4 regions of the Streptomyces sp. PU-14G genome follow, and region 1 is predicted to be linked to each of the others. Evidence: riboswitches for the same ligand, from Rfam matches in the RefSeq annotation. Region 1 holds a riboswitch; each other region holds the start of a gene.
What was found. Region 1 has a riboswitch for cobalamin ahead of AB8Z75_RS04860 (ribonucleoside-diphosphate reductase subunit alpha). Riboswitches for the same ligand answer to the same signal wherever they lie in the genome.
Positions count from the first base shown of each region.

Region 2: another riboswitch for cobalamin. It lies ahead of AB8Z75_RS04115 (ABC transporter substrate-binding protein); the one in region 1 lies ahead of AB8Z75_RS04860 (ribonucleoside-diphosphate reductase subunit alpha).
Region 3: another riboswitch for cobalamin. It lies ahead of AB8Z75_RS09570 (cobalamin biosynthesis protein); the one in region 1 lies ahead of AB8Z75_RS04860 (ribonucleoside-diphosphate reductase subunit alpha).
Region 4: another riboswitch for cobalamin. It lies ahead of metE (5-methyltetrahydropteroyltriglutamate--homocysteine S-methyltransferase); the one in region 1 lies ahead of AB8Z75_RS04860 (ribonucleoside-diphosphate reductase subunit alpha).

Region 1 covers NZ_JASKYT010000023.1:13,970-21,680, reverse strand. The annotation lists gene AB8Z75_RS04865 (ribonucleotide-diphosphate reductase subunit beta) at 67-1,089, opposite strand; gene AB8Z75_RS04860 (ribonucleoside-diphosphate reductase subunit alpha) at 1,089-3,557, opposite strand; cobalamin riboswitch at 3,676-3,809, opposite strand; gene AB8Z75_RS04855 (GNAT family N-acetyltransferase) at 3,887-4,330, opposite strand; gene mctP (monocarboxylate uptake permease MctP) at 4,611-6,299, opposite strand; gene AB8Z75_RS04845 (DUF3311 domain-containing protein) at 6,296-6,601, opposite strand; gene AB8Z75_RS04840 (YbdD/YjiX family protein) at 6,775-6,975, opposite strand; gene AB8Z75_RS04835 (carbon starvation CstA family protein) at 6,975-7,711, opposite strand, start outside.
Region 2 covers NZ_JASKYT010000018.1:16,283-23,993, reverse strand. The annotation lists gene AB8Z75_RS04140 (ABC transporter ATP-binding protein) at 1-509, opposite strand, end outside; gene AB8Z75_RS04135 (FecCD family ABC transporter permease) at 506-1,522, opposite strand; gene AB8Z75_RS04130 (ABC transporter substrate-binding protein) at 1,527-2,591, opposite strand; gene AB8Z75_RS04125 (ABC transporter ATP-binding protein) at 2,588-3,370, opposite strand; gene AB8Z75_RS04120 (FecCD family ABC transporter permease) at 3,388-4,437, opposite strand; gene AB8Z75_RS04115 (ABC transporter substrate-binding protein) at 4,503-5,558, opposite strand; cobalamin riboswitch at 5,625-5,805, opposite strand; gene AB8Z75_RS04110 (hypothetical protein) at 6,277-7,008, opposite strand; gene AB8Z75_RS04105 (germacradienol/geosmin synthase) at 7,178-7,711, shown strand, end outside.
Region 3 covers NZ_JASKYT010000054.1:15,827-23,537, forward strand. The annotation lists gene AB8Z75_RS09555 (alpha/beta hydrolase family protein) at 1-1,014, opposite strand, end outside; gene AB8Z75_RS09560 (anion permease) at 1,302-2,591, shown strand; gene AB8Z75_RS09565 (hypothetical protein) at 2,588-2,800, shown strand; cobalamin riboswitch at 3,053-3,175, shown strand; gene AB8Z75_RS09570 (cobalamin biosynthesis protein) at 3,320-4,453, shown strand; gene AB8Z75_RS09575 (cobyric acid synthase) at 4,450-6,024, shown strand; gene AB8Z75_RS09580 (putative cobaltochelatase) at 6,099-7,711, shown strand, end outside.
Region 4 covers NZ_JASKYT010000052.1:4,796-12,506, forward strand. The annotation lists partial or broken gene AB8Z75_RS09245 (alkene reductase) at 1-60, opposite strand, end outside; gene AB8Z75_RS09250 (DUF1330 domain-containing protein) at 122-451, shown strand; partial or broken gene AB8Z75_RS09255 (NADP oxidoreductase) at 438-611, shown strand; gene AB8Z75_RS09260 (alpha-ketoglutarate-dependent dioxygenase AlkB) at 731-1,396, opposite strand; gene AB8Z75_RS09265 (tyrosine-protein phosphatase) at 1,571-2,365, shown strand; cobalamin riboswitch at 2,464-2,614, shown strand; gene metE (5-methyltetrahydropteroyltriglutamate--homocysteine S-methyltransferase) at 2,899-5,181, shown strand; gene AB8Z75_RS09275 (aspartate aminotransferase family protein) at 5,246-6,628, opposite strand; gene hpnH (adenosyl-hopene transferase HpnH) at 6,754-7,711, opposite strand, start outside.

The sequences.
Region 1 (7,711 bases):
GGCCTGGGCCACCTGGCCCCACCCGGCGACTGTGGGTGCGCTCCCGGCTTTGGGGAAGCGGGCGGCTCAGAAGTCGTCGTCGAGGGAGACGGATCCCTCCACGGCGACCTGGTAGGCGGACGCCCGCCGTTCGAAGAAGTTGGTGAGCTCCTGGACGTTCTGGAGTTCCATGAACGAGAACGGGTTGGCGGCTCCGTAGCGTTCGGTGAAGCCGAGGCGGCGCAGCCGCTGGTCCGCGACGGCCTGGAGGTACTCGCGCATGGAGGCGGTGTTCATCCCGGGCAGCCCCTCCCCGCACAGGTCCCGCGCGAACTGGAGCTCCGCCTCGACGGCCTCGTCCAGCATGGCCACCACCTGCTTCTCCAGCTCGTCGTCAAAGAGGTCGGGCTCCTCCTGGCGCACGGTGTCCACGACGTCGAAGGCGAAGGACATGTGCATGGACTCGTCGCGGAAGACCCAGTTGGTGCCGGTGGCCAGGCCGTGCAGCAGGCCGCGGGAGCGGAACCAGTAGACGTAGGCGAACGCGCCGTAGAAGAACAGCCCTTCGATGCAGGCGGCGAAGCAGATCAGGTTGAGCAGGAAGCGGCGGCGGTCGTCCCGCGAGGAGAGCTGGTCGATGTTCTCGACGCTGTCCATCCACCGGAAGCAGAACTCGGCCTTCTCGCGGATGGAGGGGATGTTCTCCACGGCGGCGAACGCCTGGACGCGTTCGTCGTGGTCGGGCAGGTAGGTGTCGAGCAGCGTCAGGTAGAACTGGACGTGGACGGCTTCCTCGAACAGCTGCCGGGACAGATACAGCCGCGCCTCGGGTGAGTTGATGTGCTTGTAGAGGGTGAGCACGAGGTTGTTGGCGACGATGGAGTCGCCGGTCGCGAAGAACGCCACCAGGCGGCTGATCATGTGCTGTTCGCCGGGCGAGAGTTTGGCCAGGTCGGCGACGTCGGAGTGCAGGTCGACCTCTTCGACGGTCCAGGTGTTCTTGATGGCGTCGCGGTAGCGCTCGTAGAAGTGCGGGTAGCGCATGGGGCGCAGGGTCAACTCGAAGCCCGGGTCGAGCAGGCGGGGCGTGGTGTCGGCTGGTGTCGTCATTACTGGCAGGCCTCGCAGGACTCGGGGTTTTCCAGGGAGCAGGCGACGGCTTCGTCGGCCGCCGCGGGGGTGGGCGCGGGCACGGGGACGGCGGCCCCGGCTGCCTGCGCGATGCGGGTCGCGGGGCGCGAGCGCAGGTAGTACGTCGTCTTGATGCCGCTCTTCCACGCGTACGCGTACATGGAGCTGAGTTTTCCGATGGTGGGGGAGGACAGGAACAGGTTCAGCGACTGGCTCTGGTCCAGGTAGGGGGTGCGGGCCGCGGCCATGTCGATGAGGGCGCGCTGGGGGATCTCCCACGCGGTGCGGTAGAGCGCGCGCACCCGCTCCGGCACCCAGTCCAGGTCCTGGACCGAGCCGTTCGCCTGGCGCAGTGCCTCGCGGGCCCGCGCGTCCCACAGCCCGTGCCGCTTGAGCTCCTCCACCAGGTACGCGTTCACCTGAAGGAACTCTCCGCTGAGGGTCTCGCGTTTGAAGAGGTTGGAGACCTGCGGCTCGATGCACTCGTACACGCCGGCGATGGAGGCGATGGTCGCGGTCGGTGCGATGGCCAGCAGCAGGGAGTTGCGCATCCCGGTGCGGGCGAGGCGTGCGCGCAGGGCGCTCCACCGCTCGGGCCAGGCGTGGCCCTCGCGCGCTTCGGGGTAGTGGTCCGGGTGGAGGGTGCCGCGTGCGGTGCGGGTCAGCTCCCAGTCGGGCAGCGGCCCGTGGCGCTCGGCCAGTTCGGCGGAGGTCTCGTAGGCGGCGAGCATGATCCGTTCGGCGATCCTGGTGGACAGCTCGCGGGCCTCCGCCGAGTCGAACGGCAGCCCGAGCCGGAAGAAGACGTCCTGGAGCCCCATCACGCCCAGACCGACGGGCCGCCAGCGGGAGTTGGATCCTGCGGCCTGCTCGGTCGGGTAGTAGTTGACGTCCACCACGCGGTCGAGGAACGTGACCGCTGTACGGACGGTGGCGTCCAGCCGCTTCCAGTCCATCCGCCGGTCCTCGCCCAGGTGGGCGGCGAGGTTGACGGAGCCCAGGTTGCACACGGCGGTCTGGTCGTCGTCGGTGACTTCCAGGATCTCCGTGCACAGGTTCGAGGAGTGCACGACGCGGCCCGGCGTACCGGTCTGGTTGGCGGTGCGGTTGGAGGTGTCCTTGAAGGTCATCCAGCCGTTGCCGGTCTGCGCGAGGGTGCGCATCATCGCGCCGTACAGCTGCCGCGCGGGCAGTCGTTTGAGGGCGCGCCCGTCGGCCTCCGCCGCGCGGTAGGCGGCGTCGAACTCCTCGCCCCACAGGTCGGTCAGCTCGGGCACGTCGGAGGGGGAGAAGAGCGACCAGTCCTCGTCCGCCTCGACGCGGCGCATGAACGCGTCGGGTACCCAGTGCGCGAGGTTGAGGTTGTGGGTGCGGCGCGCGTCCTCACCGGTGTTGTCGCGCAACTCGAGGAACTCCTCGATGTCCGCGTGCCAGGTCTCCAGGTAGACGCACGCGGCTCCCTTGCGCCGGCCGCCCTGGTTGACCGCGGCGACCGAGGCGTCGAGGGTCCGCAGAAACGGCACGATCCCGTTCGAGTGCCCGTTGGTGCCGCGGATCAGCGCGCCCCGCGAGCGGATGCGGGAGAAGGGCAGGCCGATGCCGCCCGCGTGCTTGGAGAGCCTGGCCACCTGGTGGTAGCGCTCGTAGAGCGAGTCCAGTTCGTCCTTGGGGGAGTCCAGCAGGTAGCAGGAGGACATCTGGGGGTGGCGGGTGCCGGCGTTGAAGAGTGTGGGGGAGGAGGGCAGGTAGGCGAGGGAGCACAGCAGCCGGTAGAAGGTGCCGACCTCGGCGAGCGCCGCTGCCGTCTCGTCCGCCGCCAGCCCGCAGGCCACGCGCAGGAAGAAGTGCTGCGGGGTCTCGATCGCGCGCCGGGTGGTGGGGTGGCGCAGCAGGTAGCGGGAGTGGACGGTGCGCAGCCCGAAGTAGCCGAACCGGTCGTCGGCGCCGTCCGCGAGCGCCTCGTCGACCAGCGCGTCGAGGTGTGCGGCGTGCGCGGTGACGAAGGCGTGCGTCCGGTCCGCGAGCAGTCCCTGGGCGTGGCCGAGCGCGACCGAGGCGGAGAAGGAGGTGACGCCCTCTGCCCCGGTCTCGTCCCGGATGGCGCGCGTGAGCAGCCGGGCGGCCAGCCGCGAGTACGCCGGCTCCTCGCCGATCAGGCCCGCGGCGGCTTCGATGGCCAGGTCCCGCAGGTCGGCCGCGGTCGCGGAGGGGGCCCTTCCGCGCAGCGCCGCAGCGAGCACGGGGGCCGGGTCCGCGCCGGTCAGGTCCGCGGTCAGGGCGGCGAGGGTGTCACGCAGCGCGGCGGCGGGGCGGTCGTGCGCGTCGGGTCCGGGAGCGGTTCCGTACTGGCCGTCGGTTCCGTACTGGCCGGTTGGCTCGCCGGCGGGCCGCTCCCGCCCGGCCGGCTGCTCCTGGCTGGGTGACGGGGCGGTGGGGGCGATGGTCACGCGGTGCTCTCCCTCGCTGCTCGCTGCTCGTGCTCGTGGCAGGGCAGGGCGCGGGGAGCGCGCACGCCGTCGGGCATGCCGCACTCCGTCCGCCGGCCCAGTCCACGAGACCCGGACGTTCCTCGATGCCGCCGCCTGCAGGTGATCGGACTCGCGGGCAGCTTCGTTCTGCTCCGCACACCGTTGCGGGACAGTCCCGGGTTCGCACCGGGTTCCCCTGCGTCAGTGGCGACGGCCGTGAGGGAGCATACATGTTGTGGCCGCTCGGGTGTGACCCCCCATATCTTGTGTCATGCGCACCGGGAGAGGGCGTGCTCACCGCAGGCGGGTCACAGCACCAGGGCGTAGGTCCACAGGCTCATTCCCTCGATCGGGGACCAGTCGCGCCCGGGCGTGCGGGTGAAACCGAGCCGCTCGTAGAGCCGGTGCGCCGCGGCCATGCGCGGATGGGTGGACAGCACCAGCCCGCGCAGGCCCAGCGCGCGGGCCCGCTCCCCGCACGCGGTCACCAGCGCCTCGCCCACCCCGCGCCCCCGCGCGCTCTGTGCCACGGCGAGCATCCGGAACTCGCCCTCGCCCTCGCCTGCGATCTCCGCGTAGCGCCCGCGGGTTCCGACGAAGGTGACCGAACCCAGCAGCGTGCCCGTACCGTCCTCGGCGATCAGCAGTTCCGCGTGGGCGGCGCGGCTCGCGGCGTCGCGCAGTGTCGTCAGGTACGGGTCGTCCTCGCCGAAGTCCAGCAGCCCCCCGTCGAGGTAGGCCCGTGCGATCAACTCTCCGGCCCGCGCGTACTCCTCGGGCCGGGCCGTCCTGACCGTGACGCCGGCCGGCCCTCTCGTGGCGCCGGCCTCCCCGGCCGTCGCGCTGGCCGCCTCGGCCGCGGTGGTCGCCTTGGCTGCGCTGGTCGCCTTGGCTGCGGTGGTCGCCTCGGCCGCGGTGTCGGCTGTGCTCGTCGTGAAGTCCATGGCCGCCATCATGCGCCGACACGCCGACGCTCGTCCCGGAATGTGTCCGGGACGGGCGTCGGTCGTCGGTCGTCGGTGTCGGTCGGGGTCAGTTGGCCGCGCCGGCCTCCACCCTGGGGCCCTCACCCTCCCCTTCGCCGGAGCGGTCCTCGCCGGCGCGGCCCGCGGCGCTGTCGCCCGCCTGTGCCGCGCCGTCGCCGGCGGCGGGGGCGTCGGCCGTGTAGTCCTCGGGACGGGTCTCGTCGACGCCGTCGGGGGCCCGCAGCGCCCGCAGCACGACCGTGCCGACGACGGTCACGGCCACGTTCAGCACGAACGCCGTGACACCGATGTAGCCGGTCTCCCCGATGCCGGGGATCACGTCGTTGCTGCCGCCGAAGTGCTCCTGTGTCGGGCTCGCGACGCCGTACGCGGCGAGCGTGCCGTAGACCATGCCGACGGCCCAGCCCGCCAGCAGCGCCCAGCGGTGGAACCAGCGGGTGAACAGGCCGCCGACCAGCGCGGGGAACGTCTGCAGGATCCAGATGCCGCCCAGCAGCTGGAAGTTGATGGCCACGGTCTTGTCCATGCCGAGGACGAAGACGAGGGCACCGACCTTCACCAGCAGGGAGACCAGTTTGGAGACCTTGGTCTCCTGTGCGGCGGTGGCGTTCGGCTTGAGGAAATCCTTGTAGATGTTGCGGGTGAACAGGTTGGCCGCCGCGATGGACATGATGGCGGCGGGCACCAGCGCGCCGATACCGATGGCGGCGAAGGCGACCCCGGTGAACCAGTCGGGGAACATGTCCTCGAAAAGCTGCGGAATGGCCAGCTGGCCGTTGTCCACCTTGGTGCCCGCGGCGATCGCCATGAAGCCGAGCAGCGCGAGGAAACCGAGCATCAGCGAGTACAGCGGCAGAATCGTGGTGTTGCGCCGGATCACGTTGCGGTTCTTGCCGGAAAGCGTCGCGGTGATCGAGTGCGGATACATGAACAGCGCGAGCGCGGAGCCGATCGCGAGCGTGGCGTACGCCCACTGGGCCTTCTCGCCGCTGGCCAGTTCCCCGCGCGGTTTTCCGGTCGCCGGATTCTCCTGCGCCAGCGCGTCACCGGCCTTGGCGAAGATGTCGTCGAAGCCGCCGAGTTTGATGGGGATGTAGATGATGGCGACGGCGATGACGATATAGATGAGCGCGTCTTTGACGAAGGCGATGAGCGCGGGGGCGCGCAGCCCGGAGGAGTAGGTGTAGGCGGCCAGCACCCCGAAGGCGATGAGCAGCGGCAGGTCCTTGATGAACCAGTTGGTGGATTCCGAACCGCCGACGCCCATCACGTCCAGCACCGCCTGGATGCCCACCAGCTGGAGCGCGATGTAGGGCATCGTCGCCAGAATGCCGGTCAGCGCGACGGCGAGCGAGAGCCCCTTCGAGCCGAACCTGCCGCGCACGAAGTCGGAGGTCGTCACGTACCCGTGCCGGTGCGAGACGGACCACAGGCGGGGCAGGAAGGTGAAGATCAGCGGGTAGACGAGAATGGTGTACGGCACCGCGAAGAATCCGGAGGCGCCGGCCGCGTAGATGGCGGCGGGAACGGCGACGAACGTGTAGGCGGTGTAGAGGTCACCGCCCAGCAGGAACCAGGTGATCCAGGTGCCGAAACTGCGCCCGCCCAGGCCCCATTCGTCCAGGCTGTTCTCGTTCGCGGCCTTGCGCCAGCGGGCGGCGCGGAACCCCATCACCGTCACCAGCAGGAAGAAGAAGATGAAGACGGCGAGTGCGACGCCGTTGACGTCCTTCATCGGGCCTCACCGCTTTCCGCCGCGGCCTGGGCGACGGTCTCGGAGGCGGCGGCCCGGCGCGCCCCGGCCGCTTCCCGCCGCACGATGCGGTAGGCGATCATCGTGAGCACGGCGGATATCAGCACCCACAGCATCTGGTACCAGTAGAAGAACGGAACACCGATGAGGGTCGGCTCGATACGGGCGTAGGAGTCGACCCACAGAATGCCGACGAACGGCGCGAAAAGGCACAGGCCCGCCACGACGCGTGCGGGGGTGATGGCCGGGCGTCTCTTCCCGGCGTCCTGTGGTGGTGCGGACATGCGGTGGGCTCCGTCCTCGCTCAGAGATCATGCAATGTGCACGAAACCTAGGCGAGCGCTCGGTCCACGTCACGGTCCGTCCGTATAGCGGACATGACACCGTGCGCGTGACGCACCGGCCTCAGCGGCGGCAGAACCCCTCGCGTCTCAGCGGCAGCGAACCCCTTCGCGTCTCAGCAGCAGCGGAACCCCTCGCGCGGGTCACCCTCGCGCGCGTCCGTGCGCCGCCGCTCGAACTCCCTGCGGCTGGGCAGGGGCGCCGCCGGGCCCTGGTGGTGCCGCACGTGTGCGACGTACCGCTCGTAGGCGCTCTCGTCGGTCAACTCGCGCACGTACCAGCGCACCCACGAGGCGGCCCGCACCACGGCCCTCATCACGCCTTCCCGCCGCTCTCGCCACCGCCCCGCGTGCCCTCGGCGGGCCCTGCGGCGGCCAGCGCGGCGCGCTCGGCCTTCTCCTCCTTGGTGGGGAACAGCCCGGCGGGCTCCACCAGCTGCGACTTCTCGTACGGTGCCTCGTGCATCGTCGCGCTGTGCGGGTGGCGGACCGCCTTCACGCAGGTGCGGGCCGCGTCCACGAGCACGACGATGACCAGGACCGCGAAGAGGGCCGAGAGCACGCCGTCGACGGTGGAGTTGGTGACGACGGTGTGCATGTCGTCCATGTTCTTGGCGGGCGCGATGACCTTGCCTGCCTCGATCGCGTCCTGGTAGTCGGAGCGCTGCTGGAAGAAGCCCACCTTCGGGTCGCTGGAGAAGACCTTCTGCCAGCTCGCCGTCAGCGTCACCACCGCGTCCCACACCAGCGGCACGGCCGTCACCCACGCCCACTTCAGCCGCCCCGACTTGACCAGCAGCGTCGTGCAGACCGCCAGCGCGACGGCGGCCAGCAACTGGTTGGCGATGCCGAAGAGCGGGAAGAGCTGGTTGATCCCGCCCAGCGGCTCGTGGACGCCGACCCACAGGAAGTAGCCCCACAGCCCGACGATCACCGCGCTGGAGATCAGCAGCCCGGGCCACCAGCTGATCCGGCGGAACGGCTTGTAGACGTTGCCGAGCATGTCCTGGAGCATGAACCGCCCCACGCGGGTGCCGGCGTCCAGCGCGGTGA
Region 2 (7,711 bases), on a different contig from region 1:
GGTTCGTCCAAGGCGAGCAGCGCCGGGCTTTGGGCCAGCGCGCGGGCCACCAGGACCCGCTGCCGCTCGCCGCCGGACAGCGACTCGAACGGACGCGCGGCCAGTGCGGCGGCACCCGCCCGCTCCAGCGCCTCGCCCGCCTGGGCGGCGTCCCGCGCGGTGTCGCCCTCCCAGAACCGCTTGTGCGGGGAGCGGCCCATCGCGACCACCTGCCGTGCGGTCAGCCCGAATCCGCCGCCACCGTCCTGCGGTACGGCCGCCACCTTGCGGGCCCGCGCCTTGGCGTGCAGTGCCGCGGCGTCGTCGCCGTCGAGCAGGATCCGGCCCCGCGTGGGGCGCAGCGTGCCGTACACGCACCGCAGCAGGGTGGTCTTGCCGCTGCCGTTGGGGCCCACGATCCCGACGGTCTCGCCGGGCCGCGCCTCCAGCGTCACCCTGTCGAGGAGGGCACGCCCCTGCTCCACCTCGTAGGTAACCTCCTCGGCGTGCAGCGCGCAGGCCCGCGTCATGCCCACGCCCCCTCGCCGCGCTGGGAGCGGCGCAGCAGCCACAGGAAGAACGGGCCGCCGGTCAGCGCCGTCAGCACGCCGACGGGGATCTCCTGCGGGGCCGCGACCGTGCGGGCGGCCAGGTCGGCCAGCACCAGGAAGGCGGCGCCGCCCAGCGCCGCGACGGGCAGCAGGGCGCGGTGCGCCGCGCCGACGGCCATCCGGGCCGCGTGCGGCACCATCAGGCCGACGAACCCGATGGAGCCGCTCACCGTCACCAGCACCGCCGTCACCAGGGACGCCAGGACGAAGGCGGCGGCGCGGAAGCGGCCCACCTCCAGGCCGAGCGTGGTGGCGCCCTCCTCGCCGGCCAGCAGCAGGTCCAGCGGCCTGGCCAGCGCCAGCAGCAGCACCAGCCCCGCCAGCAGCACGAGCGCGGGCAGCGCCAGGGTGTTCCAGCGGGCCTGTCCGAGCCCGCCCAGGGTCCAGAAGAGGAGGGCGCGCAGGTGTTCCTTCTCCGAGGAGGTCACCAGCACCAGGCTGGTCAGCGCGGAGAGCACGTACTGCACCGCGACCCCGGCCAGCACCAGCCGCCCCGTCGTCATCGTGCCGCCGCGCCGCGCCATGGCGTACACGACCAGCAGCGCCACCATCGCCCCGGCGAACGCGCCCACGGACATCGAGACCGCGCCGATCCCGAACACGACGACGAGCGCGGCGCCCGTCGAGGCGCCGGAGGAGATGCCCAGCAGGTAGGGGTCGGCCACCGGGTTGCGTACCAGTGCCTGCAACACCGCGCCCACCAGGGCGAGTCCGGCGCCCACGACGGCTGCCAGCAGCACCCGGGGCAGCCGCACGTCCAGCACGATCGTGGTGAAGGGGCCCGGGCCTGAGCGGCCCGTCAGCGCCGCCAGCACCTCGCTGACGGGGATGCGCGCCGAGCCGAGGGCCAGTCCGGCGACGGCGCCCGCGAGCAGTACGGCGGTCAGCGCGGCGCACACCAGGGTGCGCCGCAGCGGTGAGGTGCGGGGCACGGGCTCAGGCACCCTTCCGCCGCGGGTGGAGTTGGCGCGCCAGGTCGTCCACCGCGTCGGGGACGCGCGGGCCCAGCACCGCGGAGGAGAGCGGCAGCACCGCGAACCGCTTGTGCTTGATGGCGGGCACGTCGGCCAGCGCCGGGTCCCGCAGCAGCCGCTTCTTCTTCTGCGCGAGGGTCGTCCCGCCGTAGTCGTAGATCACCACGACGTCCGGCTTACGCTGCACGACCTTCTCCCAGGAGACGTCGGCGAAGGGCTTGTCGACGTCCGCGAAGACGTTGCGGGCGCCGGCCCGGCGCAGGATCTCGTTGCCGATGCCGGCGCCGCCCGCGGTGAACGCCGAGCCCTCGCCGCTGTCGTAGACGAAGGCCCGCGTCTTCTCGGTGCCCTCCAGCCGCTTCGCGGTGGCGGCCAACTGCTCGTCCTGCGCTTCGATGAGGGCCTCGCCGCGCTCGGGCACGCCGAAGACGCGGGCCACCTGGCGGATCTCCCTGTGGAGGGTCGCGATGTCCGCGTGCTCGGTGCACGACTCCAGGTTGAGGCGCGTGGGGACGCCGCCCTCTTCGAGCGCCGTACGGTCGCGGCCCTCCGTCTTGTCGAAGGCGCTGGCGTAACCGCCGTAGACGAAGTCGGGGTTGGCGGCCAGCAGCACCTCCTTGGAGGGGTACTTGCCGGCCAGCACCTCCACGTCGTTGTACGCCTTGCGGTAGCGGGGGAGGATCTCGTCGTCCAGGTAGGCGGTGCCGGCCATCCTGTCCTGCAGGCCGAGGGCGAGCAGGATCTCGGTGACGTGCTGGTTCATGGTCACGGCCCGCTCCGGCGGCGCCGTGAAGGTCGTCTTCACGCCGCAGTTGGTGACCGTGTAAGGGAACCCCGCGGGAGAGCCCTTGCCCGTGGCGCCGCCGGCACGGGTGCCGCTCCCGCACGCGGCCAGCGGTATCAGCAGCAGCGCGGTGAGCAGTACGCGCGCCGCGCGTCCCGCACCGGCCCGCCTGGTCGCGGCACATGCCGCGCCCACCCGCCTGGTCGCGGCGCGTGCCGCACCCACCCGCCTGGTCCGGATCATGAGGCCTCCTCGGCTGTCTGCCCAGGTTCCGTCTCGTCCTCGGGCAGGAACCGCACCGAGGGCCGCCCGCCCGGGCCTTCGGCGGTCACCACCGAGCGCACCCCGTACACCCGGGCGACCAGTTCCTGGGTCAGCACCCGGCCCGGCGGCCCCGCCGCCACCGCCCGCCCCTGGCGCAGCACCACCAGGTGGTCGCAGAACATCGCCGCCAGGTTCAGATCGTGCAGCGCGACCACACTGGTGACCGGGCTGCGGGCGACGAGGGCCAGCAGCTCCAACTGGTGCCGCACGTCCAGGTGGTTGGTAGGCTCGTCCAGCAGGAGTTCGCTCGGCCGCTGGGCCAGCGCGCGGGCGATCTGCACCCGCTGCCGCTCGCCGCCCGAGAGGCTGTGCCAGGGCTGGTCGAGCCGGTCGGTCAGCCGGGTGTGCTCGACCGCTTCCCGTACGGCCGCCTCGTCCTCGGCCCCGGGCCCCGCCCAGGCGCCGCGGTGCGGGATACGGCCCAGCCGCACGACGTCCTCGACGGTCAGCTCGACACCGGTCTCGGCGTGCTGCTCGACCACCGCCACCCGCCGTGCCACGGCCCGGCGGCCCACCTCGCGCAGCGGCCTGCCGTCGAGGGTGACCACTCCCGAGGCGGTGGCCCTGATGCCGGCCAGCAGCCGCAGCAGCGTCGACTTGCCCGACCCGTTGGGGCCCAGCAGCCCCACCGTCTGGCCGGGACGCGGATCCAGGCTCACCCCGTCGACGACGAGCCGCCCGCCGGCCCGCCACGTCACGTTCCGCGCGCTCAGACTCACAGGCCCGCCCCCGCTGTGCCGTGGGCGCTCCGGCCGCGCCGCCCCCGGTGCAGGATGAGCACGAACGCCGGCACGCCCAGCAGCGAGGTCGCCACCCCGACGGGCAGCTCGCGCGGGGCCAGCAGGGTGCGCGCCGCGGTGTCCACCCACACCAGGAACAGGGCGCCCAGCAGCGCGGTGACGGGCAGCAGCCGCCGGTGCGCGGGCCCGGTCAGGGCGCGCGCCGCGTGCGGCAGCACCAGCCCGACGAAGCCGATGGCGCCGGCCGAACTGACCAGGACGGCCGTCAGCAGTGCCGTCACCAGCAGCAGCGCCAGCCGCATCCGCCGCACCCGCACGCCCAGCGCCGCCGCCGCCTCGGGCCCGAAGGCGAAGGCGTCCAGCGCGTGGGCCCGCGCCAGGCACACCGCCAGGGCGAGCGCCAGCGCCCCGGCGCCCACCGCGACCTCCACCCAGCTCGCGGAACCGAGCGAGCCCAGCAGCCAGAACAGCACACCGCGGGTCTGCTCGGCGTCGGCGGAGAGGAAGACGATCAGTGAGGTCAGCGCCGAGAAGAGCTGCATGGCGGCGATGCCCGACAGGAGCACGCGGTCCGTCGTACCGCCCGAGGTGTGCGCGAGCAGCAGCACCAGCGCGAAGGAGAGCGCGGCGCCGACGAAGGCACCCGCCGACAGGGAGAGCGCGCCGCCGCCCACGCCGAGGACGACCACGCTCACCGCGCCGGTGGAGGCGCCGGAGGAGACGCCCAGCACGAACGGGTCGGCGAGCGGGTTGCGCAGCAGCGACTGGAGCACCGCACCGCACAGCCCGAGACCGGCACCGCACACGGCGGCCAGCAGCGCGCGGGGCAGCCGCAGTTCCCACACGATGCCCTCGCGGATCGGGCTCAGCCCGGCGTCCGCCCCGCCCAGTCGCTCGACGACGACGCGCCACACGTCGGCCACGCCGATCCCCGCCTGCCCGACGGTGATGACCAGCGCGACCGACAGCGCACAGACCGCCGCCCCGAGGGCGCACACGAGGGCGGTGCCCCGCCCGCTGCGCAGCGCGAGCGTCCACCGCCGGGAGCGCCGCGCACCCGGCGCGGCCGACCGCGGGATTGGCCCTGCGGTCACTTCGCGGGCTCCGTGAGGTGGAGGTTCCGCAGACCGCGTGCGACCTTCTCCACCCCTTCGACGGTGCGGATCGAGGGGTTCATCGCCGCGCCGGGCAGCAGGACGTACCGCTTGTGGCGCACCGCCGTCATGTGGCGGGTGACCGGGTCGGACTCCAGCTTCTCGATCTTCGCCTTCGCCGTCTCGGCGGTCTGGTTCTTGCGGGTCAGGTCGCCCAGGACGATGACGTCCGGATCGCGGTCGGCCACGGTCTCCCAGCCGACCTGCGGCCACTCGTTGTGGGTGCCGGCGAAGGCGTTCTCGGCCCCGACCGCCCGCGTGATGACGCCGGGCGCCCCGCAGCAGCCGGCCACGTACGGGGACTCGGAGTTGGCGAACCAGTACAGGACGGAGGTGCCGTGCGCGTCCACGCCCTCGGTGGCCTTCGTCATCCTGGCCCGGAGCTCGGCGACCAGCTTCTCGCCGCGCTCCTCGACACCGAACGCCTTCGCCAGGTCGCGGACCTCGCCGTAGACCGTGTCCATGGTCAGCGGCTCGCGGCGCGCTCCGTCGCCGTTCGTCCCGGACTTCTTGGCGCAGTCGGCGGGGGAGAGGTAGGTGGGCACGCCCAGGTCGGTGAACTTCCCGCGCGGGGCGACGCCGCCCTTGTCGAGGGTGGCGGCGAACGAGGCGGTCACCAGGTCGGGCTCGCCGGCGAGCACCTTCTCCATGGCCGGGTAGCCGTCGGCCAGCCGCTCCACCTTCGCGTTCTCCTTCTCCAGCCCCTTCATCACCGGGTCGGTCCAGGTGCCGGTGCCCGCCATGCGGTCCGCGAGGCCGAGGGCCAGCAGGATCTCGGTCGATCCCTGGTCGAGCGAGACGGCACGCCGCGGGCGGTGCTCCAGGGTGACCTCGTGCCCGCAGTTGTGCAGCGTGCGCGGATAGCCCGCTTCGGCCTTGCCCGAGGCGGCCCCCGGCGAGGGCGTCGTCCCGCAGCCCGTGACGGCCGGCAGGAGGGTGAGGGCGAGGGCGAGAACCGCGGCCCGCAGGGCCCCACGGCGCGTTCGGCGCATGGCCAGCTGTGTCCTTCTCCGTCATAAGGCTCAGTCGCGGAGCCCGGCGTGCCACCGCCTCCGAGGTCCCGGAGTGCGGGTGCCAGCAGGTTTTCGGACTCGGGACTGTCGGAGTGTGCGCCTTCCCAGGGACCGCGCCCCAGTGGCCTCGTGCACACCCCAGTCCCACACCGCTGCGCGTCAGCTCCGGATTCGCACCGGATTCCCTGACCCGTTCAAGGGTTTGACTGGCGGCTGCAACGTACCACGCGGCCAGCGGGGCGGAGTAAGGGGGCGTTAGGGGGCGCTAGGGGGGAAAGGAGGAGAAGTGGCAAAAGGGACCCCGGGGCTTTGCCCGGCCCCGGGGTCCTGGGTGCCGTTCGTTCGCACGTCCCCAGCGGTTGATGGGCGGATCGTTCGGCGATGTCCTCGCGTGGAGCCACTCCACCACGGCCGCACGAAGAACGGCCGGCCGGGTTCGAACCGGCGTCTCGAGGTCGTCACCGCCCCGGTTGCCGGACGATGAACGGCGATGCTGAGCGTGGAGCGAGAGGTTGAGACTGACCGGGGCCTGACTGTGGCAGTGCCGCCGGGGGTTCACACATCAGCTTCAGTTTCAGCTTTGCGCTCCTGGCGCACCCCGGGCGGCAAGAGTCTGAATCTTTGCCCGGGGAGTCGGTGGGTGTCGGTGCGCGCTCGGCGCACCGACGCGGTCAGGAGAAGTGCTCGGGAGAAGTGCTCAGGAGAAGAGGTAGCCGAAGACGGCGTCTCCGACGCGCTGGTCGGTCACCTCCGTGGCGTTGGCCTCCTCGCGGGCGAACTTCACCGCGGCGGAGAGCTTCTCCAGCCGCTCCAGCAGCTCGTTGACGCGCCGCGCGGGAAGGGCGCCGGAGTACTTGACCGTCGTCCAGTACCCGACGGGGATGTCCTCGTAGTAGACCTCGACCTGGGCCGGGTGCTTCTCGGTGGCCTCCGCCTTGACGTGGTTGCGCGGCACCTTCTTGGTGCGGACCGTACGGACCTGCTCGGTCTTCCACCAGTCCGTGGACGGGTCCTGCTCCCAGGCCTCCGCGCCGTCCAGCACGGGCAGCCTGCGCAGGAAGGTGCCCAGTTCACCGAGCTGCTTCTCCAGGAACAGCAGGTAGGAGACCGGCACCTCGGCGAGCACGGTGCGCCCGTCGACGACGATGTCCGCGCGGGCCGTGAGGTTCGACCAGTCCTTCGTCGCCGTCACGTCGAACAGCCGCGTGAGGATCTTCGCCGTTTCCTTCAGCACATCCTCGGCCTTGACCTGCACCCGCGTCGACTCCGGCGGAAGCTGCTCGCCCTCTTCGTCCTTGGGCTGGTACGTACGCGAGATACCGGCGAGCATCTGCGGCTTTCCCAGCCCGTGCTGCGCCTGCGCCAGGTCCTGGGCCACCTTGGACTTGACGCCCTTCTCGACTGCGATGATCTGATTCAGCTTCGCCACGTTCGTGAACCTAACAGCCCAACCTCCGTGCTCACCACGGGTTTTGTTCGACAGCCTCGTCACGGCACTGTCCGCGCCGTGTCCCACGTCCGGGTGAAAAAGGATGTTCATCGCTTCGCCCCGGGTAGGCCAAGTCCGCCAGCCACTCGCGTACCTGGGGGACCGGACGTTGTCGCAACCCTTCGAACTGCCCGACTTCTACGTGCCGTACCCGGCCCGCCTCAACCCGCACCTCGAAGCGGCACGGGCCCACACCCGCGAGTGGGCGGCGCGGCAGGGGATGCTGGAGGGCTCCGGGGTATGGGACACCGCGGACCTGGAAGCGCACGACTACGCGCTGCTGTGCGCCTACACGCACCCCGACGCGAGCGAGGACGACCTGGCGCTGGTCACCGACTGGTACGTGTGGGTCTTCTTCTTCGACGACCACTTCCTGGAGATGTTCAAGCGCACTCAGGACCGCGCGGGCGGCAAGGCGTATCTGGACAGGCTCCCGCTGTTCATGCCGCTGGACGGCACCGCGGCGGTGCCCGAGCCCACCAACCCGGTCGAGGCCGGGCTGGCCGACCTGTGGGCCCGCACCGTGCCGTCGATGTCCCGTGACTGGCGCGCCCGGTTCGCCGTGAGCACCGAGAACCTGCTCAACGAGTCGCTGTGGGAGCTGTCCAACATCAACATCGGCCGGGTGCCGAACCCGGTCGAG
Region 3 (7,711 bases), on a different contig from region 1:
CCAGGGGGCGACGGTGTCGGCGGGGCCGTGCAGCAGGAGTGTGGGCACGGTCAGCTTGGCGGGGTCCACCAGTGGCGCTTCCCGGTCCTCGGGCAGCCCGGCCCGGCCCTGGACGGCCCGCACGACGAGCGGCAGCAGCGCCCTGGGGGCGCCGTGCGAGGACGCCAGCGCGCGGACGGTGTACTGCCAGTCCAGGACGGGCGAGTCCAGGACGAGCCCGGCGACACGGTCGCGCAGCGGGGAGTGCGCGGCAGCGTGCAGCGCCATCGTGGCCCCGCTGGACCAGCCGTGCAGGACGACCCGCCCGGCCCCGTGCTCGACGGCGTAGCGGATCGCCGCGTCCAGGTCCCGCCATTCGGAGTTGCCCAGGTGGCCGATGCCGTCGGGACAGGGCGGCGCCCCGGGGTCGCCGCGGTAGCCGATGCCGAGCACCGGCATCCGCCGGCTCACGTAGAAGGGGAACAGCGTCATGGGGTGCTCGCGGGTGGCGCCGAGTCCGTGCACGGTGATGACCCAGGTGCCGCGGGCGCCGGGGACGAACCAGGCGGGCAGTTGCCCGAGCTCGCCCGGGATCTGCACGTCGGTGTACTCCAGGCCCAGCGCCTCCCCGGGGTCGCCCACGTGCACCTGCGGGGTGAGGCGGACGGTCGCGCCGGTGCTGAGCCGTCCGCGGCTGACGCGCCGCAGCTCGCGGACCACCGTGTGCGGCCTGGAGCGCGCGGCCGTCTCGTCCTCCATGACGGGACCGACGACGGCGTGGGCGCCACGGCCGGTCAGGCCGTAGATTCCCGGGAGCCCGGCGGCCAGTGAGCGGGTGACGGCGATCCGGCCGTCGTCGTGCGACTGTACGGTCAGCCGGGTGCCCTCGAACCCGGCGGTGGGTCTGACGGCGGCGTCGCCGCGGGCGCGCACGGGGCGCAGCGCGACATCGGCGGCGTACCGTCCGGCCGCCAGAGCGGCCGCGCCGGTGCCGAGCACGGTGGTCGCGGCCAGTGCCGCGGTTCGCAGACGCATTCTCTCCAGGTTGACGCGAGGGGCCGGGTCAAACCAGCGGGACAGGCCGGGAGAGTGACGTCTGTGCGGGGTAACGCCGCGTGCCAGAGAGGGTGCGGTCGGTGCCGCCGATGCCGTGGCCGGGGTGTCGCGTTGCGCTGACCGACCCACGCGAACACGGTGTGACCTGGAACACACAATTGTCGTCAGGGGGTGACACCTCGACGCCCGCCCCAGTTCACCTTCCGTTCATTCGCCGTCCTTACGTTCACGGCGTGACTGCCCCTCGAACTGATTGTGCCTGGTGAATGGAACACATCACGCTTCTCATCGGGATCGTGATCGTCACGGCCTTGGTGTTCGACTTCACGAACGGCTTCCACGACACGGCCAACGCCATGGCCACCACCATCTCCACCGGGGCGCTGGCTCCCCGCGCGGCGGTGGCGATGTCCGCGGTCCTCAACCTCCTCGGCGCGTTCCTGTCCGTCGAGGTGGCCAAGACCATCTCCTCGGGAATCATCGACGAAGGTTCCGGCATCAAGCCTGAAGTGATCTTCGCCGGGCTGGTGGGCGCGATCATCTGGAACCTGCTGACCTGGCTCGCCGGACTCCCCTCCAGCTCCTCCCACGCCCTGATGGGCGGCCTGCTCGGCGCGACGGTCGCCGCGGTCGGCACGGGCGCGGTCAACGGCGACGTCGTCGTCATGAAGGTGCTCATCCCCGCGCTCGCCGCCCCGCTGGTGGCCGGCATCGCCTCCGTCTGCGCCACCCGGGTGACCTACCGCGTCGCCCGCAACGCCGACGAGGGGCAGACCGCCAAGGGCTACCGCGCCGGGCAGATCACCTCCGCCGCGCTGGTCTCCCTCGCGCACGGCACCAACGACGCGCAGAAGACCATGGGTGTCATCACCCTCGCGCTGGTCACCGGCGGCGCCCTGGCCCCCGGCGCGAACCCGCCCGTGTGGGTCATCGCCTCGGCGGGCCTGGCCATCGCGCTGGGCACCTACCTGGGCGGCTGGCGCATCATCCGCACCATGGGCAAGGGCATCACCGACATCCAGCCGCCGCAGGGCTTCGCCGCCCAGACGAGCGCGGCGGCCACCATCCTGGCCTCCTCGCACATCGGCTTCTCCCTCTCCACCACCCACGTGTGCTCCGGCGCCGTGATGGGTTCGGGACTGGGCCGCAAGGGCGGCGTGGTCCGCTGGGGGACGGCGGGCCGCATGGTCGTCGGCTGGGCGCTCACCCTCCCGGCCGCGGGACTGGTCGCGGCGGGCGCCGCGCTGCTGGCCGAGCAGGGCGACTGGGGCGTGGCGACGGTCGCCGTCCTCACGCTGGCGATCTGCGGCGCCATCTGGGTCCGCTCCCGGCGCACTCCGGTGGACCACACCAACGTCAACGAGGTGGAGCCCGCGACGGAGACCGCCATGCCGGCGCCGTCAACGGAGCCGGAGCCGGAGCCGGAGCCCGCGGGGGTGCTCACCACCGCCGTCCGCGCCGTCTCCCCTCCCCCGCCCCGAGCCGCCCCGCCKCCGCGGGCAGCATCTCCTGAGCCCCTCGGACAGGGCCTCGAGCCAGAAAGAGTGACCGCATGAACATCGACTGGGCCGCCCTCGGCCAGGTCTTCGGCGTCAGCCTGCTGGCGACCGTCGGACTCGTCGGCGTCTTCACCCTCGGCATCGTCACCAACTCCCCGCGCGCCGGCGCCACCAGCTCCTCCGCGCTCGCCCGCACCGGCGCGTACGCCTGCTATGCGCTGTGCCTGGCGGCGGTGGCGTACGGCATCTACCTGATCGCGGCGTAACCCCCCGCCCAGGCCTGCCCGAAACCCTCGGCACGGCCCCTCGGCACGGCCCTTCGGCACACCGCCCGACGACGAGCGCCCCCGGGAACCAGAGACCCCGGGGGCGCTCGTCGTCGGGCGCGGCTGCCCCGGCAGCGGGGTGGGCCGACGCGGTGGGCGTGGGGGATCACACACTCCCCCGTCGCAGGTCAAGGGCGAGTTGACGGGGTCAGTCGGGCGTGGTGGACTGCCGGTGCCCAAACGGCGGCATGGAGAGGAAGCCGGTGCGAATCCGGCGCGGTCCCGCCACTGTCACCGGGGAGCACCATCCCAGCGATGCCACGGCCCATGCGGGCTGGAAGGCGGGGTGGCGCGGATCCGGGAGCCAGGAGACTCTCGCCGCCGGTCGAGTCGAGCCAGGGCGAGGACCCTGAGTGAGGACACCGCCATGCGTGGCTGCGCTGCCGTATCCGCCCCCTGCGGGGCTTCGTTTCCCGTCGTCGTGGATGTGTGCGCCGGGCCCGTCGCGTGAAGCGGACCGTGGGCGTCCAGACCGGCGGCGCCGTCGCCGGATTCGTCGCGGACGCGCTGCTCGGGGACCCGCGGCGCGGCCACCCTGTCGCCGCCTTCGGCCGGGTCGCAGGCGCGCTGGAGCGACGGATGTGGCGCGATCACCGCGGCGTGGGGGCGCTGTACGTGGCCCTGTGCACGGGCGGCGCGGTCGCGATGGGACGTGCCGTGAGCGCGGCCGTCGAGGCCACCGCGGGCAAGAGCGCGGCGCGCAGCGGAACCGCACGACACAGCCAGGCCGCGGACCCGGGCGCGAACTTCGGACCCAGCGCGGTCGCGGGGCGCAGCGCGGTGGCAGCACGCGACGCGGTCGCAAGGCGTAACGCCGCCGCAGAGCGCGACGCGGCCGGCAAGGGCGCCGCCGCGGTGACGGCCGCGGCCACCTGGGCGGTCCTCGGTGGTACGTCCCTGACGCGGGAGGCGCGCGCCGTGGCCGCCGCGCTGGAGGCCGGGGACCTGGCGCTGGCCCGCGCGCGGCTGCCCGCGCTGTGCGGGCGCGACCCGCAGGGGCTCGACGCACAGGGCGTGGCGCGCGCGGTGGTCGAGTCCGTCGCGGAGAACACCTCGGACGCCGTGGTCGGCGCCCTGGTGTGGGGCGCGCTGGCGGGCGTGCCGGGGATGCTCGGCTTCCGGGCGGTCAACACACTGGACGCGATGGTCGGTCACCGCTCGCCGCGCCACCGCAGGTTCGGCTGGGCCGCCGCCCGGCTGGACGACGCGGCGGGGTGGCCCGGGGCGCGGCTGACCGCCGTACTGGCCGCCGTGGCCGGGCCGGACCCGCGCGGCGCCGTACGGGCGTGGCGGGCGGACGCGCACCGGCATCCGAGCCCCAACGCGGGCCCGGTCGAGGCGTCGTTCGCCGGGGCCCTCGGTGTGCGGCTCGGCGGGACGCTCTCCTACGGCGGACGCGTCGAGCACCGTCCGGTCCTGGGCGAGTCCGGCCGCCAGGTGCGGACGGCGGACATCGAGCGCGCGGTGCGGTTGTCGCGGCGCGTCGGCGTCCTGGCGCTGGCGGTCTGCTGCGCGGCCGGTGCCGCGCGGGGTGCGGCGAGTGGGACGAGGCGGCGCCCTCGGGGTGCCGGGAGCGCGGGAGGCGCACGGTGAGCGGGGGCGGCGCGGGCGGACTGCTGGTCGCGGGGACGACCTCGGACGCCGGCAAGAGCGTGGTGACGGCGGGCATCTGCCGCTGGCTGGTCCGCAAGGGGCTGCGCGTGGCGCCGTTCAAGGCGCAGAACATGTCGCTGAACTCCTACGTCACCCTCGACGGTGCCGAGATCGGCCGGGCGCAGGCCATGCAGGCGGCGGCGGCCCGCACGGAGCCGAGCGCGCTGATGAACCCGGTGCTGCTGAAGCCGGGCGGTGACCGCACCAGCCAGGTCGTGCTGCTGGGCAAGCCGGTGGGCGAGATGTCCGCACAGGGCTACTTCGGCCGGCACACCGGCGGAGCCCAGGGCGTGCGGTTCGGACGGCGCGAGGAGCTGCTGGAGACGGTGGCGGGCTGCCTGGAGGAGCTGCGGCGTACCCATGACGCGGTCATCTGCGAGGGCGCCGGCAGTCCGGCCGAGATCAATCTGCGGCGCAGCGACATCGTCAACATGGGCCTGGCGCGGGCCTGCCGGCTGCCGGTCGTGGTGGTCGGCGACATCGACAGGGGTGGCGTCTTCGCCTCCTTGTTCGGTACGACGGCGCTGCTGGCGCCCGAGGACCAGCAGCTGGTGGCGGGCTACCTGGTGAACAAGTTCCGCGGTGACGTGACGCTGCTTCAGCCGGGTCTGGAGATGCTGCGCGGGCTGACGGGCCGGCCGACGCTCGGGGTGCTGCCGTTCCGGCACGGCCTCGGCATCGACGAGGAGGACGGGCTGCGGGTCTCCCTGCGGGGCGCGGTGCGGGAGTCCGCCGTCGCGGCTCCGCACGGTGCCGACGTGCTGCGGGTGGCGGTGCTCGCGGTGCCGCTGATGTCGAACTTCACCGATGTGGACGCGCTGGCGGCCGAGCCCGGCGTGGTGGTGCGCTTCTGCGACCGCCCCGAGGAGCTGGCCGACGCCGACCTGGTCGTCGTGCCGGGCACGCGCGGGACGGTCAGGGCGCTGGAGTGGCTGCGCGAGCGCGGCCTGGCGGACGCGGTGGCGCGGCGGGCCGCCGAGGGGCGTCCCGTGCTGGGCATCTGCGGCGGCTACCAGTTGCTCGGCGAGCGGATCGAGGACGAGGTCGAGTCGCGTGCGGGGCTGGTGGACGGGCTCGGGCTGCTGCCCGTACGGGTGCGGTTCGCCCCCGGCAAGACCCTCGCCCGTCCGCACGGCACGGCGCTGGGCGAGCCGGTGGAGGGCTACGAGATCCACCACGGGGTGGCCGACGTGCACGGCGGTGAGGGCTTCCTGCGCTCGGCGGGCGGCGCGGAGCTGGACGGGTGCCGCGTGGGGTCCGTGTGGGGCACCCACTGGCACGGTTCGCTGGAGTCGGACGGCTTCCGCCGCGCCTTCCTGCGCCGGGTCGCCGCCGACGCGGGCCGCGCCTTCGAACCCGCGCCCGACACCCGGTTCGCCGCCCTGCGGGAGGAACAGCTCGACCTGCTGGGCGATCTGATCGAGGAGCACGCGGACACGGCGGCGCTGCTGCGCCTCATCGAGGACGGGGTGCCGGAGGGGTTGCCCTTCGTGCCGCCGGGGGCGCCGTGACCGTGCGCCCTCCCCCGGACAAGCGCGCCCTTTCCCAGACATGTTCGATCGAAGCCACTCGAAGGAGTGACCGCGTGACGCCTCCCTATCCCTTCACAGCCCTCGTCGGCCAAGCCGACTTGCAGCTTTCCCTCCTGCTCAACGCCGTCTCCCCGGCCATTGGCGGCGTCCTGGTGCGCGGCGAGAAAGGCACGGCGAAGAGCACGGCCGTCAGGGCCGTCTCGGCGCTGCTGCCCGACGTGAGGGTCGTGCCGGGCTGCCGCTTCTCCTGCGACCCCGCCGCACCCGACCCGGACTGCCCCGACGGCCCGCACGCGGGCACCGACCCGGACGCGGCCGAGGCACGCGCGGCCCGCATGGTGGAGCTGCCCGTCGGCGCCTCGGAGGACCGGCTCGTGGGCGCGCTCGACATCGAGCGGGCGCTGTCCGAGGGCGTGAAGGCGTTCGAGCCGGGGCTGCTGGCGGACGCGCACCGGGGCGTGCTGTACGTGGACGAGGTCAACCTCCTCCACGACCACTTGGTCGACCTGCTGCTCGACGCCGCCGCGATGGGCGCCTCCTACGTGGAGCGGGAGGGCGTCTCCGTACGGCACGCGTCCCGCTTCCTGCTGGTGGGCACCATGAACCCCGAGGAGGGTGAGCTGCGACCGCAGTTGCTCGACAGGTTCGGGCTGACGGTCGAGGTGGCGGCCTCGCGGGAGCCGGACGAGCGGGTGGAGGTCGTGCGGCGCCGGCTGGCCTACGACGACGACCCCGCCGGTTTCGCGGCGCGCTGGGCCGACGAGGAGCGGCGGCTGCGCGAGCGCATCGTGGCGGCCCGCGCGCTGCTGCCCGAGGTGCGGCTGGGGGACGCCGCGCTGCGGCAGATCGCCGCGACCTGCGCGGCGTTCGAGGTGGACGGCATGCGCGCCGATCTGGTGATGGCCCGTACGGCGACGGCGCTGGCCGCGTGGGCGGGGCGCGGGGAGGTGGAGCAGACGGACGTACGGCAGGCCGCGCTGCTGGCTCTCCCGCACCGGCGCAGGCGCAACCCCTTCGACGCGCCGGGGCTGGACGAGGACAAGCTGGACCGGACGCTGGAGGAGAACGCTCCCGAGGAGGACGGCGGCCCAGGAAACGACGGGCCCGAGGGCGACGGGCCCGGGAGCGAGGGGCCGGACGACGGCGGTGGCGACGGGCCCGACGGCGGCCCCGGCGGCGGCATCCCCCCGCAGACCCACCCGCACGACGCGCCACAGGACGCCCCGCACGAGGGGACGGGCAGCGAGACGACCGGCCCCGAAGAGGCCGCTGTCCCCGAGCAGGCCGACGGGTCACCGTCACCGTCCGGGCAGCCCTCCAGCGGGGAGGCCGCCGGGGAGCCCGACCCGCGAGCCCAGGCCGCGGCGCAGCCCACCGCTGAGACGGGCGAGCCGTTCAAGGCGCGCGTTCTCACCGTCCCCGGGCTCGGTGAGGGCGCGGCCGGGCGGCGCTCACGTGCTCGCACGGCGCACGGCCGCACCACGGGGGCGCGCCGCCCCCACGGTGCGCTCGGCAAGCTGCATCTGGCGGCCACCGTGCAGGCGGCGGCGCCGTACCAGCGCGCGCGGGGACGCAGCGGCAGCGGCCTGGTGGTGCGCCGCGACGATCTGCGGGAGGCCGTGCGGGAGGGCCGCGAGGGCAACCTGGTGCTGTTCGTGGTGGACGC
Region 4 (7,711 bases), on a different contig from region 1:
CAGGTGCACGTAGGCAAGGTCGAGGCGGGCCGGCTCCGTCAGCAGGGCGGTGTTCAGCTCGGCCGCGCCGTCCTCGGTCACCCCCAGATGCCGAACGTCGTGTCCTGAGGACGGGGATCTCATGCCTGCTTACGTCAACGTCGGTATGCTCGATGAGGAGGCCGGCCTGGCCTACGCACCCGTGGCCCAGGAGTCCCTCCTCAGCTACGGCGGCCGATACCTGGTCGCGGGCCCCACACCCGAGCCCGTCGAAGGCGTCTGGCATTCCACCCGGTTCATGGTCATCGAGTTTCCCGACATGGACCGGGTCCGGGAGTGGTACGACTCCCCGGAGTACCGGCGCGCCCGAGCGATACGTGAGGGCAAGGTTGATGTGGGGATGCTGTTCGTTGAGGGGACGGTGCCCGAGGGTTTCTCGCTCCCGGGACAACACACCCGCGCGTGTACGTGAGTTGGTACAGGACGTGGGCTGTGAACCCGTGGCCGGCGGCGGTCTCGAGCGTGCGGGACTCCTGGAAGCGACCGCCGCGCTGTTCATCGCCCTGTGGGTCGGCGAGGGAGCGGATGCGCAAGCAGTCGCACCTCCGCCGGCCTACGCGGCTGGCCCGAGCCACCAGGAAACGAAAGGTGACACGAGGGCTTTCCGTCAGGAGTTCTTAGGGCTAACCGCTGCGCCGCTGTTCCGCTGCGCCGCTGTTCCGCTGTTCTCCGAGGCCGGTCCCGCACCGGCTCAGTAGGCCCGCACGGTGACGTTGACCCGCCCGCGCAGCCCCAACGCGGGCGGTCCGGTGTCGGGTTCGGTGCGCGGCACTCCGTGGTAGGCCAGGCGCGCGGGTCCGCCGAAGACGAAGGCGTCCCCGCTGTGCAGCCGCACGTCCTGCCACGGACGGCCCCGCCCCGCGGTGTTCCCGAAGCGGAAGACGCAGGCGTCACCGAGGCTGAAGGACACCACGGGCGCGTCGGAGCGCTCGTCGCTGTCCCGATGCATGCCCATCCTCGCGTCAGCCCCGTAGAAGTTGACGAGCGCGATGTCGTACGGGGCGGCGCAGGGTCCCTCCCCGTACGCGCCCTCGCCGGCCACCGCCGCCGCATCGCCCACCGCGCGGCGCGCCCACTCCCCCAGCCACGTGGGGAAGGCCTTCACCCGCTCCCCGTCGCCGTCCACGACGGTGTCCGCGTAACCGTACGGATACCAGTGCCGCCCCAGGCTCAGCTGGCGCACCGACATCTCGCCACCGCCGGGCATCCGCACCGTCCGCAGCCCGGCGGGCGGCAGTGCCCAGCGCCGGCAGGCCGCCAGCAGCTCCCCCTGCGCCCCGGCGTCCAGCCACCCCGGCAGGTGCACGGCACCGGGCGCCACCTCGGCGGGCGGACGCGGAAACAGCTCCTCGCTCACAGTGCGAGCGTACGGGGACTCACAGCACGGGTGCGGGGCGCTCATGGCACTCACGGCACGGGCAGCCCGCGAGGAGACCTGTCGCAGGGGTCACGCCCGCCGGAACTGATGGCCTCAGGCATCCATGTCGTATGGTCGAACGGACGGTCGTCTTACACACTAGGGAGCGCACTCGTGACGCAGGAGTCCGCCGAAAAGGTGCTGGCCGGGGTACGGAACTTCCGGGACGTCGGAGGGCTGCCCACGGTGGACGGGCAGCGGGTACGGCGCGGGGTGCTCTTCCGCAGCGGACACCTGGCGCACGCGACACCCGAGGACGCCGCCTTCCTCGGCGGGCTGGCACTGCACACGGTCTTCGACTTCCGCAACGACGCCGACCGGAAGCTCGACGGCCCCGATGTGGTGCTGCCGGGCGTGCGCAACGTCAACATCCCGCTCTCTGACCCGGCCGACGGCGCGGAGTTCTGGAAGATGGTGCGGGACGGCGAGCTCGACCAGCTCCAGACGATCCTCGGCAACGGGCTGGGCGCCGAGCGGATGACGACCTCCTACCGCACCATGATCACCTCGCGGACGGCCGAGCACAGCAGGATCCTGCACGCGCTCGCCGAGGACAGCGTGCCCGCGCTGATGCACTGCGCCGCCGGCAAGGACCGCGCGGGACTGTCGGTGGCGATCACGCTGCTGGCGCTCGGCGTCGACCGCGGCGCGATCGAGGCCGACTACCTGCTGTCCAACGATCCGCACCGGCGGTACAAGGTGCACCGCAGCGGCAAGTCGAGGGCCGGAATGTCGGCGGAGGTGCTGGAACTGCTGGCGCCCCTGTTCGACGCCCGCGCCGCGTACCTGCACGCGGCCTTCACCGCCATCGACGAGACCTGGGGCGACGTGGAGACCTACCTGGCCAAGGGGCTCGGTCTCACCGACGGCACCCGCACCCGTCTCAGGTCCCGGCTGCTGGAGTCCTAAGCGGGAGCGTACGCGCCGGGCCCCGCAGACACCTGTTCGCCGAGCCGCTAGGCTGGCCGCGCAGATGGTTCGCCCCGTCCGCCAGGCGGGAGGCGTCGTAAGAGGGAACCCGGTGGGAATCCGGGACTGCCCCGCAGCGGTGAGTGGGAACGAGAGCCGTCATACGCACTGGATGGAACGGTCCGGGAAGCGACGGCCGGTAGGTGCCCGCCGGGAGACCGGCAGGCGTGCCCGCGAGTCCGAAGACCTGCCCGCTGCCCGCACGCGCACGCGTGCGGTTCTCCCGGAGACCTCGAGGGCGGGTCGGAGAGCGGAGCACGCGGGCGGCACGAGACGCCCCCGCAGGACGGACGCCGACGCGGGTCCCGTCCGCGCCGCGCCCCTTCGCGCCGTCGTCCCGGTCCCGGGAGCGCTTCGGTCACCTCGCGAAGGAGAGTTGCGTGACAGCGACAGGTGCGAACGCTTCAGCGGTCCCCCAGGACACCACAGGCACCACGGACACCACACCCCAGCCCCGCACGGCCCACGCCACCGTGCACGGCTACCCCCGCCAGGGCCCAGGCCGCGAACTGAAGAAGGCCGTCGAGGGCTACTGGAAGGGCCGCGTCACCGCCGAGGCCCTCCACACCACGGCGGCCGGGCTGCGCCGCGCCAACTGGCGGGCGATGGCCGAGGCCGGGCTGGCCGAGCTGCCCACCGGCGACTTCTCGTACTACGACCACGTACTGGACACCACGGTCATGGTCGGCGCCGTCCCCGAGAGGCACCGCGCCGCGGTCGAGGCCGATCCGCTGGACGGCTACTTCGCCATGGCCCGCGGTACGCAGGACGCCGCGCCACTGGAGATGACCAAGTGGTTCGACACCAACTACCACTACCTGGTGCCCGAGCTCGGCCCCGGCACCGTCTTCCGCGCCGACTCGGGCAAGCAGACCCGCGAGCTGAAGGAGGCCCTTGCCCTGGGCGTGGAGGCCCGTCCTGTCCTGGTGGGTCCCGTTACCTATCTGCTGCTGGCCAAGCCCGCACCCGGCGCGCCCGAGGACTTCGAGCCGCTGACCCTGCTGGAGCAGCTGCTGCCCGTCTACGCGGAGGTGCTGGCGGACCTGCGCGCCGCGGGGGCACAGTGGGTGCAGCTGGACGAGCCGGCGCTGGTGCCCGACCGCACCCCCGAACAGCTGGCGGCTGCGGCCCGCGCCTACCGGGGACTGGGCGGGCTCGCCGACCGGCCGCGGCTGCTGGTCGCCTCCTACTTCGACCGGCTCGGGGAAGCGCTGCCCGTGCTGGCCAAGGCCCCCGTGGAGGGGCTGGCGCTCGACTTCACAGGGCCCGCCGCCGCCAACCTCGACGCGCTCGCGGCGGCCGGCGGGCTGCCGGGCAAGCGGCTGGTGGCGGGCGTCATCGACGGACGCAACGTGTGGATCAACGACTACGCGCGGTCCATGACCACCCTGGGCACGCTGCTGGGGCTGGCCGACCGCGTGGACGTGGCCCCGTCCTGCTCGCTGCTGCACGTCCCGCTGGACGCGAGGGCGGAGCGCGACCTCGACCCGCAGGTCGCCCGCTGGCTGGCGTTCGCGGCGCAGAAGACCGCCGAGGCCGCCACCCTGGCGCGCGGGCTGTCCCAGGGCACGGGCGCCATCGGCGGCGAACTCGCCGCCAACCGTGCCGACCTGGCCTCGCGCGCCGCCTCGCCGCTCACCCGCGACGCGGCGGTACGCGCCCGCACGGCGGCCGTCACCGAGGCCGACGCCCGACGCTCGGAGCCGTACGCCCGGCGCACGGCGGCGCAGCGTACCCGGCTGGGCCTCCCGCCGCTGCCGACCACCACCATCGGCAGCTTCCCGCAGACCGGCGAGCTGCGCGCCGCCCGCGCCGACCTGCGCGCCGGATGCCTCGACGAGGCGGCGTACGAACAGCGCATCGCGGCGGAGATCCGCGAGGTGGTCTCCTTCCAGGAGGAGGCCGGACTGGACGTGCTGGTGCACGGCGAGCCCGAACGGGGCGACATGGTGCAGTACTTCGCCGAGCGGCTGACCGGCTACCTGGCCACCCGGCACGGCTGGGTCCAGTCCTACGGCACCCGCTACGTGCGTCCCCCCATCTGCGCGGGTGACGTCTCGCGCCCGCAGCCGATGACGGTGCGCTGGACCCAGTACGCGCAGTCCCTCACCACCCGCCCGGTCAAGGGGATGCTGACGGGCCCGGTGACGATGCTCGCCTGGTCCTTCGTCCGCGACGACCAGCCCGCTGCCGAGACCGCCCGCCAGGTGGCGCTCGCGCTGCGCGACGAGGTGTGCGAGCTGGAGGCCGCGGGAACGGCCGTCATCCAGGTCGACGAGCCCGCGCTGCGCGAGACGCTGCCGCTGCGCGCCGCCGACAGGCCCGCCTATCTCGCGTGGGCCACCGAGGCGTTCCGCCTCACCACCAGCGGGGTGCGTACGGACACCCAGATCCACACCCACATGTGCTACGCCGAGTTCGGCGACATCCTCCAGGCCATCGACGACCTCGACGCCGACGTGATCAGCCTGGAGGCCGCGCGCTCGCGGATGCAGGTCGCCGACGAGCTGGCCGCGCACCGCTACCCCCGCGAGGCGGGCCCCGGCGTGTACGACATCCACGCGCCGCGCGTCCCGAGCGCGGACGAGGTCGCGGCGCTGTTGCGCAAGGGGCTGACGGCGCTGCCTGCGGACCGGCTGTGGGTCAACCCCGACTGCGGGCTCAAGACGCGGGGCTGGCCCGAGGTGCGCGCCTCGCTCGCGCACCTGACCGCGGCGGCGCGGACGGTACGCGGGGAGCTGCCCGGAAGGCCGTGAGCGGCCGAGTCCGCGGGCCGTGCCGCCACCGGGCGGTGGCGGCGCGGCCCGCGGGTCAGCGGAGTCAGCGGGTCGCCAGCGCCTGCTTGATCAGGGTGCGCCCGAAGTCCCACATGAAGCTGCCGCCGCTGTGCGCGTCGTCCATGACCTGCGTGAAGGCGGTCACGAAACGGTCCACCTCCGCCTCGCCCACCACCAGCGGCGGGATCAGCTTGATGACCTCCAGGTGATCGCCGGAGACCTGGGTGAGGATGCGGTGCCTGTGCAGCAGCGGTGCCACGACCATCTGTGCGAACAGGCCCTTGCGCGCGGTCTGGAGCATCGTCCAGCGGCTGCGCAGCCCCATCGACCTCGGCTTGCCGAACTCGATGCCGATCATCAGCCCGCGACCGCGCACCTCGTGCAGCAGCTCGTACCGGTCGACGAGCGCGGCGAGCCGGGTGCGCAGCTCCTCGCCGGTGCGGCGGGCGTTCTCGGTGAGCCGCTCGTCGTCCATGACGGCCAGGGTGGCCAGCCCGGCCGCCATGGCCTGGGCGTTGGACCCGAAGCTCGCGGAGTGGACCAGCACCCGGTCCATGGACGAGTAGACCTTCTTGAAGATCCACTCCTTGCCGAGGGTCGCCCCGACGGGCACGTACCCGCCGGACAGCGACTTGGCCACGCACACCAGGTCGGGATCGACACCGTCCTCGTGCTGGTAGGCGAAGAAGTCGCCGGTGCGGCCCAGCCCGGTCTGCACCTCGTCCGCGATCAGCAGCGCCCCGTGCCTGTGCAGCAGCTCGCGGGCGGCGCGCAGGTATCCGGGCGGTGCGGCGTGCACGCCCTTGCCCTGGACGGGCTCGACCACCAGCGCCGCCACGTCCTTCTTGCGTAGCTGGCGCTCCAGCGCCTCCAGGTCGCCCAGCGGCACGGGGGTGTCCGGCAGCAGCGGAGCGAACCCGTCGCGGAAGCCGTCCTCCCCGTTGACCGACAGCGAGCCGGTCGTCAGGCCGTGGAAGGCGTGCGCGCAGTACAGCACCCGGGGCCTGCCGGTGGCGTACCGGGCGAACTTGAGCGCGGTCTCGACGGCCTCGGTGCCGCTGTTGCCGAAGAAGACCCGGTCGAGACCCGGGGCGTACGACAGCAGCCTCTCGGCCAGCAGCCCGGGCAGCGGCTGGCAGTCGAACCTGGTGAGGTCGGCGAGCTGCGCGTCGAGCACGTCGTGCAGCGCCTGCCGTACGACGGGGTGGTGGCGGCCCAGGCCCATGACGCCGAACCCGGCGAGCATGTCGAGGTAGTCGTTGCCCTCGGCGTCGTAGAAGTAGGCGCCCTCGGCCCGCTCGTAGACCTTGTCGAACCCCAGGGTGTGCAGCATGCGCGGCAACTGGTGGTTGAGGTGGCGGGCGTGCAGGTCGTAGCGCTCGGCTCCGCGCTCGGCCAGCAGTTTCGCCAGGTCGAAGTCGCTCACGCCACGCTCCCCTCACCCGTGCGCGCCGCGCCGTCGATGGACTCCAGCAAGGACATGGTGGGCCCCCCTGCTCAAACGAGACAGTACTCCGGTGGTTCCGTGTGGCGTGCGGCGGCGGCCCGGCGCTAGCGCGAGCCACTCGGTGCGGCCGTCTCGCGGGCCGCGCGCAGCGACTCCTTGAGAGAGCCCATGGTGGCCAGCACGGCGGTCGGTTCGTAGCCGCAGTGCGCCATGCAGTTGGCGCAGCGCGGGTCCTTGCCGCGGCCGTACTTGTCCCAGTCGGTCTCCTCGACCAGCTCGCGGTAGGTGGGCACGTAGCCGTCGCTCATCAGGTAGCAGGGGCGCTGCCAGCCGAAGAGGGAGTAGTTGGGGATGGCCCAGGCGGTGCAGTCGAAGTCGGCCTTGCCCTCCAGGAAGTCGAGGAAGAGGGGGCTGTGGTTGAGCCGCCAGCGGGCCCTGTTCCCCCCGGCGAACGCCTTCTTGAACAGCTCCCTGGTCTGCTCGACACCCAGGAAGTGCTCCTGGTCTGGCGCCTTCTCGTAGGCGTAGGCGGGCGAGATCATCATCTCGTCCACCTGGATCTCGTCATTGAGGAAGTTCAGGACGTCGATGATGGTCTGCGGCGTGTCCGTGTTGAAGAAGGTGGAGTTGGTGGTGACGCGGAAGCCGCGCCGCTTGGCCTCCTTCATCGCCTCGACCGCCTCGTCGAAGACGCCTTCCTTGGCGACGGATTCGTCGTGCCGCTCACGCAGCCCGTCGATGTGCACGGCGAACGCGAAATAGGGCGAGGGCTTGAACTGGTCCATCTTCTTGCGCAGCAGCATGGCATTGGTGCAAAGGAAGACGTATTTGCGCTTGGCCACCAACTGTCGCACGATCTCCCCGATCTGGGGGTGCATCAGCGGCTCGCCGCCCGCGATGGAGACCATCGGGGCCCCGGACTCCAGGACGGCCCCGACCGCCTGTGCCACCGGCATGCGCTGCTTGAGCACCCCGGCGGGGTGCTGGATCTTTCCGCAGCCCTCGCACTTGAGATTGCACGCGAAGAGCGGTTCGAGCTCCACGATCAGGGGGAATTTCTCA